Regions from separate parts of the Lysinibacillus sp. SGAir0095 genome, predicted to be linked through region 2. Evidence: riboswitches for the same ligand, from Rfam matches in the RefSeq annotation. Region 2 holds a riboswitch; each other region holds the start of a gene.
What was found. A riboswitch is a leader RNA that binds a small molecule or an ion and turns the genes downstream of it on or off. The one in region 2 is predicted to bind lysine.
Positions count from the first base shown of each region.

Region 1: another riboswitch for lysine. It lies ahead of dapA (4-hydroxy-tetrahydrodipicolinate synthase); the one in region 2 lies ahead of C1N55_RS13730 (aspartate kinase).
Region 3: another riboswitch for lysine. It lies ahead of C1N55_RS09580 (transporter substrate-binding domain-containing protein); the one in region 2 lies ahead of C1N55_RS13730 (aspartate kinase).

Region 1 covers NZ_CP028083.1:3,539,172-3,543,639, reverse strand. Annotated here, with positions in the region: gene C1N55_RS20630 (hypothetical protein) at 48-185, opposite strand; gene C1N55_RS17510 (aminotransferase-like domain-containing protein) at 330-1,523, shown strand; gene dapA (4-hydroxy-tetrahydrodipicolinate synthase) at 1,707-2,591, opposite strand; lysine riboswitch at 2,788-2,968, opposite strand; gene C1N55_RS17500 (alpha/beta-type small acid-soluble spore protein) at 3,316-3,522, shown strand; gene C1N55_RS17495 (bifunctional 2',3'-cyclic-nucleotide 2'-phosphodiesterase/3'-nucleotidase) at 3,734-4,468, shown strand, end outside.
Region 2 covers NZ_CP028083.1:2,767,603-2,772,070, forward strand. Annotated here, with positions in the region: gene C1N55_RS13720 (succinate dehydrogenase cytochrome b558 subunit) at 1-185, opposite strand, end outside; gene C1N55_RS13725 (YslB family protein) at 458-874, shown strand; gene C1N55_RS13730 (aspartate kinase) at 942-2,162, opposite strand; lysine riboswitch at 2,318-2,503, opposite strand; gene uvrC (excinuclease ABC subunit UvrC) at 2,532-4,322, opposite strand.
Region 3 covers NZ_CP028083.1:1,953,656-1,958,123, reverse strand. Annotated here, with positions in the region: gene C1N55_RS09590 (amino acid ABC transporter ATP-binding protein) at 1-248, opposite strand, end outside; gene C1N55_RS09585 (amino acid ABC transporter permease) at 269-1,000, opposite strand; gene C1N55_RS09580 (transporter substrate-binding domain-containing protein) at 1,122-1,973, opposite strand; lysine riboswitch at 2,076-2,262, opposite strand; gene odhB (2-oxoglutarate dehydrogenase complex dihydrolipoyllysine-residue succinyltransferase) at 2,437-3,702, opposite strand; gene C1N55_RS09570 (2-oxoglutarate dehydrogenase E1 component) at 3,809-4,468, opposite strand, start outside.

The DNA.
Region 1 (4,468 bases), 770 kb from region 2:
TCCACAAAAGAGACCTTAAGATAATGTTATTTTCTATATAGATTAAATTATTTTTTCTTTGTTTTTTGTTGAGCATTCTTTTGAGCAACAGCTGCATTTACATCTTGCTCTACTGCGATTTCTTCACGATTATTTACTTTCTTATCTTTTTTTCCTTTTTTCAATGGTTTGTTCCGCTTTGCCATAGGAATCACCTCCGCCACTAGTCTGTACTAATTAGCAAAAGAATAGACGTGATGTATTTGAATTATTGCAGTATTAAGCGAAGAGGATTCGGGCACTGTTTTTCAAGTGCAATAGTATCAAATAATTTTAGAAGGAGAGATAACATGTACAAATACGCAAATCGTATGGAGGAAGTATCATCCAGTGCTGTGCGTGAAATTTTTAAAGCGATGGCTGATCCTGAAATGATTTCATTTGGTGGAGGGAGTCCTGCAAATGAGTCCTTCCCAATCGATGAAATTAAAAGAATTACAGATAAAGTGCTATCTGATAAAGGGCACCAAATTCTTCAATATGGAATCACAGAAGGATGGAAACCTTTAAAAGAAGCTTACTTAAAGCATATAGCACATCCAAAAGGGATAAAAGGATCAACTGAAAACGTGATTGTGACAACTGGGGCTTCTCAAGGAATACACTTATTGGCAGATGCTTTTCTAGAACCAGGAGACGTAGTATTAGTAGAATCCCCTACATTTTTAGGGGTGTTCTCCACGTTCAATAAGTACTTTGTAAAATCTGTTCCTGTGGCGATGGATGAGCATGGGTTAATCATGGAAGACTTAGAAGCGAAGATAAAAGAGTATAACCCCAAAATGATTTATACAATTCCTACGTTCCAAAACCCTACTGGACGTACTTTACCATTGAATCGTCGTCAAAAAGTTGCAGAGTTGGCGTCGGAGTACAATGTGATCGTTTTAGAAGATGATCCTTATTGTGATTTAAGATATTCTGGAGATACCTTACCATCAATCAAAACATTTGATAAAACGGGGCATGTTGTATTATTAAATAGTTTTGCCAAAATCATATCTCCTGGGTTACGTGTCGGTACAGTATTAGCTGAAGAGGAAATTATTCAAAAGTTAACTGTAGCAAAACAAGGTTCGGATACTCATACTGCTAATTTAACACAAGCCATTTGTGCAGAATTTCTAGAACAAGGATTATTGCCGGACCATTTGAAAAAAATTAATGAGCTTTATGCTGGAAAATTACATACAATGATTACTAGCATTGAAGAGTATTTCCCTGAAGGTACAAAGTTTACGAAGCCGGAAGGGGGGCTTTTTATTTGGGTCGAACTCCCAGGAGAACCAGATGTACTTGCTTTATTTGAAAGAGCAACAACAGATTACAAAGTTGCTTTTGTTCCAGGAATCCATTTTTGTAAAAATTCAGAGGATGGTATCAAACATTTACGCTTAAATTTCTCCTCGAGCACCCCTGAAAAAATTGAGGAAGGAATAAAAAAGCTAGGGGAATTATTTAAGAACGATTTAGAGGAAAGATAAGTAAAAATGTATCTAAATTAAAGGACTAGTAATCCTAATTATAGAGACAGGTGGAATAATTACATCATTATTCCACCTGATTTTTTATATACTCAAATTTAATGAAAGGTACCCCTAGATCCAAAGTAATTATAACCAAAAAGAAAAACAGGACCATGAATGATCCTGTTCAAAATGAATTGATTAGATTCTTGCTTCTTCTAAAGTATTCAAAACTGCCTGTAATGAAGCTAATTCTTCAGCAGTTAATGGAACCATTGGTAGACGTACACCGCCAACAGGAATTCCATTAGAATTTAAAGCCGCTTTTACAGATGTTGGATTTGGTGTTGCAAATAATGCTTTCATGATAGGTAACAGCTTACGATGATCTTTTGCAGCACCAGCTAAGTTGCCGCTTTGGAATTTACGAATCATCTCCTGCATTTCCTTACCAATGATATGTGCTGCAACAGAAATAACGCCAGTTCCGCCGATTGATAAGGTAGGTAATGTCAAGCCGTCATCACCACTATATAATGAAAAGCGTTCTGGTGTTTTTTCTATAATTTCAGCCATAGCATCGAGATTTCCACTTGCTTCTTTAATCGCAACGATATTGTGAATAGCTGAGAGGCGAATTACCGTTTCAACAGATAAATTTACAACACTTCGACCAGGGATATTATAAAGAATAATAGGTAAATTAGTGCTTTCTGCAATAGCTTTAAAATGCTGGTACATTCCTTCTTGTGAAGGCTTGTTATAATATGGCGTTACAAGCATGATCCCATCAACACCCGCATTTTCTGCTTGTTTTGTTAATATAATCGAATCTCTTGTGTTGTAAGTGCCTGTACCTGCGATTACTGGAACGCGACCGTCTACAACTTTTACAGTAAATCTAAATAAATCAAGTTTTTCTTGTTCACTTAAAGTTGGGGATTCTCCAGTAGTACCGGAAACCACAAGTCCATCAGTTCCATTGGCGATTAAATAATTAATTAAGTTATGAGTAGCATTCCAATCGATTTCACCAAACGCATCAAATGGTGTCACCATAGCAGTTAAAATTTTTCCGAAATTCATTACTTCTCCACATCCTTTTATTTTTTTAGCAGAAAAGAAGGATAAAGCTTCTTTTCTCCTTTCGGACCAGCTAAGGTTTTCGTCTCGATAACCTATAGCCTCTAAGAAAATAGAGGGAGAAGGGCGTTATGTTAAGTAAACGCAAAAAAGCAACAACGAGGGATCGTTGCTACGTAGAAATAAAATTCATTTCCTTGCGTAAGATAGCCCTCCATATAGAAACCTATATGACAGTTCTGCATTTGTTCAACAACAGAACCAGCTCATGAGATTATGAGTTTCTCAAAAGCTTCGGCAAATTCCCCTTTCCACAATCGTCTTTGGATCTCATAATCCTCTTACTGTGTACTAATGGTTTTTGCTCCTCTATCCTTACTTCAAAAGTTCTTGAAATAAGTGATTATTTAATTAACTAAAATAATACCTTTTTCTAAATTTAAATGCAACAACTTTTGTGTAATTTTTTAGAATTTTTAGCCTATACTACTACCCGATTCCAAAAATTCAATAGATAATATCAATAATAAACAATATTATTAACAAAATATGTATACGATATGTACAAAACTTTTTCTTTCTTAACACAATATTGTTTTTGTAGTGTAAAAAATGTTAACTTGCTTAGAAATTTTAATATAAGGGAAAATGATACTGTACAGGAATGTATAACAACGTATGAAAACCACCTCTTTGACCATTCTAAACTCACAAGGAGGTGAGAGAAATGGCTTCTGAAAGAAGTTCAAATAAATTGCTCTTCCCAGGTGCTCAAGCTGCAATGGACCAAATGAAATATGAAATTGCACAAGAGTTTGGAGTAAACCTTGGACCGGAAGATGCAGCACGCGCCAATGGTTCTGTTGGTGGCGAAATTACGAAACGCCTTGTTCAAATGGCCGAAGCACAATTAAAAGGACGCTCAGGTCAATAATTTTAAATAACTACTAGTGACTAAGGGCTGATACAAAAAATCATTTTTTGTGTCAGCCTTTAAAATTGTACATAATCATTGTGGAGATTATATCATATATTACTAAAATGTTATCTTTTTTCAAAAAAATAGAAAAATTGCTATATTTATATTTTGTTTTTTGATAAAATTCTATTGATTTAGAATATTATTAATAGGAGATGAGTTTTTAATGTGGAAGAAAGTTTCCGCCTCTGCTTTAGCTTTGTCACTTGCAGTCACTGGATTTGCAAATGTTAATGAAGCAGACGCTGCAAAAGTTGATCAAGTAACAAGAGGAGAGTACGTAAAAGCTGTACTTGATTCAATGGGTGTTGAGTTAGGCTCAGGAAAGACAGTTAAATTTAATGATGTCCCTGCATCACTAAAACCTTATGTTGAAAAAGCAATTGAACTAAAACTCATCGATGGTAAAACAGCAAAAAGATTTGCGCCAAATGCCAACATCACACGTGAAGAGGCGGTTGTTGGCCTTGCGAACGTTATTGAAGATAACAAAACTTATTCAGAAGATATCCTAAAAAAATATAAAGATATCAATTCGGCCAAGAAAGAGAATCTTGACGAGTTGGCAAAAGCAATTTCATTGGGCTTTTTAAGTGGCTATACTGACCAAACTTTAAAGCTTAAAAATGTTTTAGCTGACACTCACTTGGATTTAATCTTAAAACGCTTCTTAAAGGAATATAAAACAACGGTATCTTTACGTATTTTAGGAACATCGGATATTCATACAAACATTATGAATTATGACTACTATAAAGATACAGAGTCTAATAGCTTAGGGCTTGTAAAAGTAGCAACATTAATTAAGAATGCACGTGAAGAAAATAGCAATACATTATTATTTGATAATGGTGATGCAATTCAAGGTACTCCACTAGGTTCGTATAAACAAGCTGTAGAT
Region 2 (4,468 bases):
CATTCAACAATTAACAATAGCCAATGTGGAACCAGTTCCATCATTCCAGTTGAATTGTTATAAGCTTCTTCACCACCAGTAGCAGTGAAGTTCAGTGATAAGTGGAACACTAAGAACAGACCTACAGGAATTACTCCTAATAGTGAATGTAAGCGTCTCCAGTAAAACTCATGATTTTTTGACAAGACTATTACCCCCCTCAGTACTTTTAAATACGCATGACAATATCGACACCATTTTGTAAAGGATCCATCATTGACTGTGTATTTCATAATGGTACAATATTATGACATGTTCATTGTACTCTCAAGTGGTACAAGCGTCAAGGTAGCTTCCCATTTTTTATACAAGCTTTTAAATAATAATTATTCTATTTTATAGCAATATTTTCTAGTTATCGATTTTTTTTTGTTAATTTAGGCTAAAAAGAGAAAAATAAGAAAGAGGTATTTTTAAAATGACATCAATGGAGAACAAAACGATTCCAGTATTTGGTTATGATATTTTGCGCGACTACTTACTCCCAACGATTCTTGGAAAACATGAAAAAGATGTGCTTTACTGGGCTGGTAAGGACCTAGCAAGAAAGTTTCCATGTACCGATATTCAACTGATTATCTCCTTTTTCCAGGATGCAGGCTGGGGCAATTTAACTTTAACAGAGGAAGAAAAGGATGGCTATAATTTTCAACTTACAAATGATGTCGACTTATTAAAAATAACAGAACGCTCTTTTCGTATTGAAGCAGGATTTATCGCAGAGCAAATACAATCCATTAATGGCTACTTAACCGAATGCTATGATGAAAAACATGAAAAACAACAGCAAATTACCTTTATAGTTAAATGGGATAAGAAAGAAAAAATCGTATAAAACGAAATAGATAAATTAGCCAACTCCTGTAAGAGTGATTTCTTTACAAGAATTGGCTTATCTTTTTTTAAGCTATTACTTCCATAAGATTGAATTCATCATGCAGGACATTTGCAGCTCGCACCATTTCATCTTGTGGAACGACTACTGACACTTTTATTTCAGAAGTACTCACCATTTTAACGAGAATTTTTTCGTTCCTTAACCGGTCAAACATACGTGCAGCTACACCCGGATTGGAAACCATGCCTGCACCAACGATTGATACTTTTGCTAACCCAACTTCAAAATCTGCAAAACTAAAACCGAGAACTGTTTTATTCTTTTCTAATACCTTGATTGCTTCTGCAAAATCTTCTTTTGCAATGGAAAAAGAAACGGTTGGCTTCACACCATCAATTACTGCCTGCACAATAATATCTACATCAATTTTGTGTTCAGCAAGAGTAGTAAAAATATCAGCAAGGGATGATTGTTCATACGAATCGTAACCAACAGTTAATCGAATTATGTCTGCTTCATATGCTACACCACGAACAATTAAATTTCTCTCCATGTCAACCTCTCCCTTTATCATTGTACCTTCTATATTTTCAGTACTTGAACGTACAACTATTGGTATTTCAACAATTTTTGCTAACTCCACCGCTCGTGGGTGAATATAGGATGCTCCAAGATTCGCAAGCTCCAACATCTCATCATAGGTTATTTGTTTTAACTTTCTCGCCTGTTTTACAACACGAGGATCAGCAGTATAAATTCCGTCTTGGACCGTTAAGATTTCAACATGCTCAGCATTAATTGCAGCACCAATAGCAACAGCTGTAGTTTCTGGTCCTCCCTCGCCCATTTCTAATATATTTCGGTTTTTATCTACTCCTTGTGAGCCTGCAACAATTACGATTTCGTCATTGCTTAAATGCTCGATTATATGCTCATGACTGATACCTGCTATCAAAACATTTTGATTTGACTTAGCTACTTCTATTCCTGCTTGCCAACCATTTAAAGAAATCGCTTTTACACCTTTTTTTATAAGGGAGATGGCTAGTAAATTACTTGCCACTTGAGTATTTAAACTGTTTAATGCATGTTGTTCTCTTTCGGAAGAATTGTCAGATAAGATCTGTGAAAATTGCAGTAACCTATCTTCTAAATTTTCCAAAGGCGGGACAACTGCAACGATATTATTCCCTAAGTTTTTTTGTTCTATTAATCTATCTGCAATTTTCTCAATTTTTTCTGGTGTTGCTACTGTACTGTCTATCTTCACTACAATGTTTGGCATAGACAACTCTCCTTTTTAAATGCTTACGTTAAACTAAACATTTTTTCAATTCAGAAAACTCTTCTTGAAGTTTGGCTTTCTTATTTACTTCAATAAAAAAGACAGCTTTTCACAAAGTGTGAAAACTGTCTCAGAACATACCGATGCTGCGGAAGTAAAGAGATAGCCCTCCAGAACCCTACATTTGATTCTGACAATCTTACATTTTTTCAATGCAAGACCAGCAAATAAATCGAGACAATGGATTTATCACTTCGGCAAGTTACCCTTTCAACATCTATCAACGGCATTGTCTATCCTCCAGAAAGTCTACTATTGCAGCTTGCACCTCTATCTTATTAAACTATTTTTATTAACATTATCATACAATTATTCCGTTGACAACGTATCTTTGTGGAAGTGATTATAGATAGCTGTAGCTGTTGCACTCGGGATATTGGCGGCCATCAACTCTTCAACAGAGGATTCCTTAATCTTCTTAATGGAACCAAAATGCTTTAAAAGCTGTTGCTTACGTTTCGGTCCAACCCCTTCAATTTTATCTAATACGGACTGGATTGCATGTGTTTGATGCTGCTGACGTAAAAATGTAATCGCAAATCGATGGACTTCATCCTGAATTCTTTGCAGTAAGTAAAAGCCATCGCTCGTTCTTTTCATTTCGACTGGAACCGGAGGATCCCCATATAATAATTGGGACGTATTATGCTTATCATCCTTTGCTAACCCAGCAATCGGAATGAATAACCCAAGTTCGTCCTCAATAACCTCCCTCGCTACTTCCATTTGTCCTTTCCCACCATCAATGATGATTAAATCCGGTAATGGCAAATCATCCTTTAAAACTCTTGTATATCTCCGACGAATAACTTCTTGCATTGCTGCATAATCATCATGCTTTGCCGTTTCTCGTAGTTTATATTTACGATATTCTTTTTTTGCCGGTTTCCCATCTATAAAAACAACCATAGCGGATACAGCATCTGTTCCATGCATATGACTGTTGTCAAATGCCTCGATTCTTAGTGGTGGAGCGATTTCCATGGCATCTCCTAGCTCCTCACATGCCCCAACCGTACGTTCTTCCTGGCGCTCGATTAGCTGGAATTTTTCTCGGATTGCAATTTGTGCATTTTTCATAGCCAAGTCGACAAGTTCCCTTTTAGAACCGCGCTTTGGAATGATTACTTTAACGTCTAGGTACTTTTCCAAAAGCCCTTTTTCAATTTGTGATGGAATGAAAATTTCTTTAGGTTTAATATGTTCTGGAATATCATAGAACCGTCCGACAAATGTAAGAAACTCTTCTTCAGAATCTCGATAAATTGGGAAAACGGATACATCTCGTTCAATTAATTTTCCTTGCCGTACAAAAAAGACTTGAACACACATCCAACCTTTTTCAACAGCATAACCGAAAACATCTCGGTTCGATAAATCTCCTGTAACCATCTTTTGTTTTTGCATCACTGTTTCAATATGAGCAATTTGATCTCGGAACTCTTTTGCTCGTTCAAATTCCAGGTTCTCGGCAGCCATCAACATTTTCTTTTCGATCTCCAGTTTTACATCCTCAAAGCCGCCATTTAAAAACTTCGAAATCTCTTCAATCATCTCATCATACACTTTGGGTTCTATGTCTTTTACACAAGGAGCCAAACATTGGCCGAGATGGTAGTACAAGCAAACTCGATCAGGAAGTCGCAGACATTTCCTTAATGGATATAATCGATCGAGGAGTTTACGTGTTTCATTTGCTGCAAAAGCATTTGGATATGGCCCAAAATACTTAGCCTTATCTTTTTTTACTTTTCTAGTCGTTAAGATACGCGGATATTTTTCATTTGTAATTTTTATATATGGATAGGTTTTATCGTCCTTTAGCATGATGTTATATTTTGGATCATGCTTCTTGATTAGATTTAACTCTAAAATTAACGCTTCTAGGTCACTTGAAGTGACAATATATTCAAAATCTTCTATCTCGCTTACTAATCTTTGTGTTTTTCCATCATGTGAACCTGTAAAGTAAGAGCGAACTCTATTCTTTAGTACCTTTGCCTTACCGACATAAATAATGGTTCCCTGACGATCTTTCATTAAATAACAGCCAGGTTCTTCTGGTAAAATGGCTAATTTATTTTGAATTGAATCATTCATCTATCTCACCCTTACGAGCTTTTTTCTATATTATATAGGATTTAAAGAGATTTAAGCGATCGAAAACTAGTTTTTCAACTCATTTACAATCCCAATATACAACTATTTTTTGCTTAATCTAGAAAACGCAGCCTACGATGTAAGCT
Region 3 (4,468 bases), 810 kb from region 2:
CCTAAATGGGTACGATATTTTCTTATATCGTGTTTATCATTTAAAATGTTGTCACCTTTATAAATTATTTCACCGCCACTTGGTGTTTCAAGTAGATTGATACAACGTAATAACGTTGATTTTCCTGAACCCGAAGAACCAATCAAGCATACAACCTCACCTTTGTTTACAGTGAAGTTTACATCTCTTAAAACTTCATGGCTGCCAAATGATTTATTTAGATGTTTTATATCAATTACTTTTTCCATCATTCTATCTCCTTACGCCATTAAAGAATCTGTTCTTCTCTTTTTAGTTGCACTTGATACGCATCTTGACCATCCATTCTTTTTTCGACAACACGCAAAATACGTGAAGCGATAAAAGTCATAATCAGGTATATAAGACAAGTAATTACATAGGATTCTGCAAATCGGAAATTTGCTCCCGCAATTGATTTCGTTGTAAAGAATAATTCTGTTACACTAATTACACTTAACACAGCGGAGTCTTTAATATTCATAATTAATTGATTTCCTGTTGCAGGTAAAATATTACGGAACACTTGCGGTAAAATAACATGAATCATTGTTTGGAAGTGTCCCATTCCGATAGCTGATGCTGCTTCGTATTGTCCTTTATCGATCGAAACGATGCCACCTCGAACATATTCAGCCATATAAGCTCCAGTATTCAAACCCACAACAACAATCGCTGCCACAAATCGATCCATCTCGAAGCCATAGGCAGCAAAACCATAGAAAACGACCATCGCTTGTACAATCATTGGTGTACCACGGAAGATTTCAACATAAACCGTTAATATGAAATTAAAAATCTTTAAAATTAAAGATTTAATAGATTTCTTGCGTTGAGGAATCGTGTGCATTACACCAATAAATAATCCGATAAGAGCACCAATAATTGTACTAATAATTGCAATTAGTAACGTCATATATGCGCCATTTAAATAACTTGGCCAATTCTCTTTTAATATTGAGAGTATAATATCTAAACTCATAAATATCCTCCTAAATAATTTGGAAACGAACTCCTGCTAATCTTTTAACCTTTTCATAGATATGTAAGTATAAGAAAGTGAGAAACTGGCCACTGAAATTGTGACCAGTAATTCACCCTTATTAATGAGCTGCAGGTTGGTTTGCAATTGCTTGATCCATAATTTGTTGACGTTCTTCTTCAGAAATTGCAGTTAATGTTTCGTTAATTACATCAATATTTTCATCGCCTTTTACAAGACCGATTGCAACTGATGTATCAGCTTCTTCTGTTTTAAACCCTTCTTCTAATTCCACGTATGTGAAATTTTCATTTGCAGTAGATGCTGAAATCGCTTCTGGTCTTTCTGCTACATATCCATCAATGACACCAGATTCTAGAGCAACACGCATATGAGAGAAGCTTTCCATTGCCACTTCTTTCTTAACATCTGGAATTTGATCAATTACTGCATAATTTGTTGTATTTAATTGTGAAGTAATTTTTGCACCTGCGAAATCAGCTAGTGTATTAGCTTCCGCATATTCTCCACCAGTTTTCGTCACGATAACAAATTGACTTGTATAATAATTCTCAGAGAAATCAATAACCTCTTTACGCTCATCAGTTGGACTCATACCGGCAATAATTGCATCAATCACACCTGATTGTAATGCTGGAAGTAAGCCTTCCCATTCAGTTTTTACGATTACCAATTCTTTACCAAGAGCTTCTGCTACACGTTTAGCGATTTCTACATCATATCCGCCAGCATACTCTTGTGAACCTTCAATTTTCACCGCACCATTTGAATCATCGTTTTGAGTCCAGTTAAACGGAGCATATCCTGCTTCTAAACCTACCTTAAAAACATCGCTGTCTTTCGAATTTGAAGTTGATGATGTTGTTGAAGACCCTTCTTCAGCAGTTCCACAAGCTGCCAGTACCATTAAAGCCAGCACAGCAGTCATTAAGATTTTTAGTGTTTTCGACATTTCTCTCTCTCCTTCTTTAATTTTTTGAGCCAATTTATGCAAAAAGCGACCTAAGATGAACTTAGGTCGCTAAAATTTAGCCCAAATCCTCTAACGTTCCCTACCTGAGATAGCTCACCTCAGATGGTTGGGATTTCCACCTGAGACAGTCCTGCAATTATTCACTGCAGACCCAGCATGATGTAGAGAGCCTACATTCACACTTCGGCGACATTTCCTCATTTTTCATATCCTGGTTTTGCTCTAAACTCCATGAAAAACTATTAAATATCGCGCCTCTACCTCACTTGTAACGTGAGGTTTTAATATTAATTTACTAATTGAATATTACTATACTAAAAATCTCATGTCAATATTCATTTTTCTGAAAAGTAGACACTTATCTATTCTTTTATCTAGAATTTTATTACAAATTTAAAAATACCTAGCGAAAATTAATCCGCTAGGTAGATTTTAAACAAAATTATGAATTTAATAGTAAATCTTCAGGATTTTCGATTAATTCTTTAACCGTTTTTAAGAATCCAACTGAATCTTTTCCATCGATAATACGGTGGTCATACGATAAAGCAACGTACATCATTGGACGAATTTCAACTTCACCATTAATTGCAACAGGACGTTGAACGATTGAATGCATTCCTAAAATACCAGCTTGCGTACCATTCATAATAGGAGTAGACATTAATGATCCGAATACACCACCGTTAGTGATAGTGAATGAACCACCAGCCATGTCATTTAATCCTAATTTTTTGTCGCGAGCTTTTTTCGCTAATTCCGCAATATCTTTTTCGATTTCAGCAAAATTCTTAGCATTTGCGTCACGAACAACTGGTACTACTAAGCCTTCTTCCGTAGATACCGCAACACCGATATCGAAGAAATTGTTTAAGTGAATTTCATCTCCACTGATTTGTGCATTCACGTATGGATATTTTTTTAGTGCTGCGACAACAGCTTTTGTAAAGAAGGACATGAAGCCTAATTTAATGTCGTTTGCTTTCACAAACTCTTCTTGTTTGCGTTTACGTAATGCCATGATGTTTGTCATGTCAATTTCGTTGAAAGTAGTTAACATTGCAGTAGATTGTTTAACTTCAAGTAAACGTTTTGCAATTGTTTGACGACGACGTGACATTTTTTCAATCGTAACACGGTCAGTTTCTGCTGCTGGAGCAAATACAACTGGACCATTTGATGTTGTAATTGAAGCTACTGGTGCTTGTGTTTGTGCAACTGGAGCTGTTCCGTGAGCCGCTACATCTTGTACACGTACGCGTCCTTGTGGATCAACTGGTGAAATTGCGCTTAAATCAATACCTTTTTCGCGAGCTAACTTACGAGCTGCTGGTGATGCAACTACGCGCTCATTAGAAGTTTCTTCAACAACTGGAGTTGCAGGTGCTGGTGCTGGTGCAGCTGCCGGTGCGCTTTCAGCTTTAGGTGCTTCTTGTGGTGCAGCTGCTGCTGCTGGCGCTGGCGCTGCTCCTTCTCCAGCTTCAACTACAGCGATTACTTGACCTACAAGAACTGTATCGCCTTCTTCAGCTAAAACTTGAGTTAGAACTCCAGCTTCCTCTGAAATAATCTCAGCATTTACTTTATCTGTTTCTAATTCAACGATGAATTCGCCTTTTTCAATGCGATCTCCAACTTTTTTCACCCATTGTGCAATAGTACCTTCTGTAATTGATTCTGCTAGTTCAGGGACTTTAATTTCAGCCACTTTAAATATCCTCCTTTAAATAGCATGTGTACCTAAAAAGGTACAACATGGTATCGCTACTACTATCTTAGTGTAGCTACTTTAGTCAGTAAATTAAAATTGTAAATTATTTCGCAAGAGCCTCATCAATAACTTTTGCTTGTGCAATTTTATGTGAATCCATATCTCCTTCAGAAGTTGAAGACATTTCTGGACGTCCAACATATTTTACCTTTTTACCGTCTGCCAGGTCTAGTAAATATTCTAATGCATATTTCCAAGGTCCTTGGTTTTTAGGTTCTTCTTGCACCCATACGATTTCTTTCGCGTTAGGGTACTTCGCAATGATATCAGCAATTTTTTGTGATGGGAATGGGTAGAGCTGTTCTACACGAACGATATGAAGGTTATCATATCCTTTTCCATCTTGTACACGATCTGCTAAATCAATTGTCACTTTACCTGAAGCAAGAAGAATACGTTCTACTTTTTTAGCATTACCACCTAAACCAGGTTGTTCAATTACTTCTTGGAATCTGCCTTCAGATAGCTGTTCAACAGAAGCAGAAGCTAACGGGTGGCGAAGCAATGATTTTGGTGAAGGAATGATTAAAGGACGAATTGCTTCTGTTCCTAACATTTTTGCTTGACGACGTAATAAATGGAAGTAGTTTCCTGCATTCGAGCAGTTTGCTACGATCCAGTTATTCTCTGCCGATAGTTGTAAATATCTTTCAATACGTGCTGATGAGTGCTCGGGACCTTGACCTTCCATACCATTAGGCAG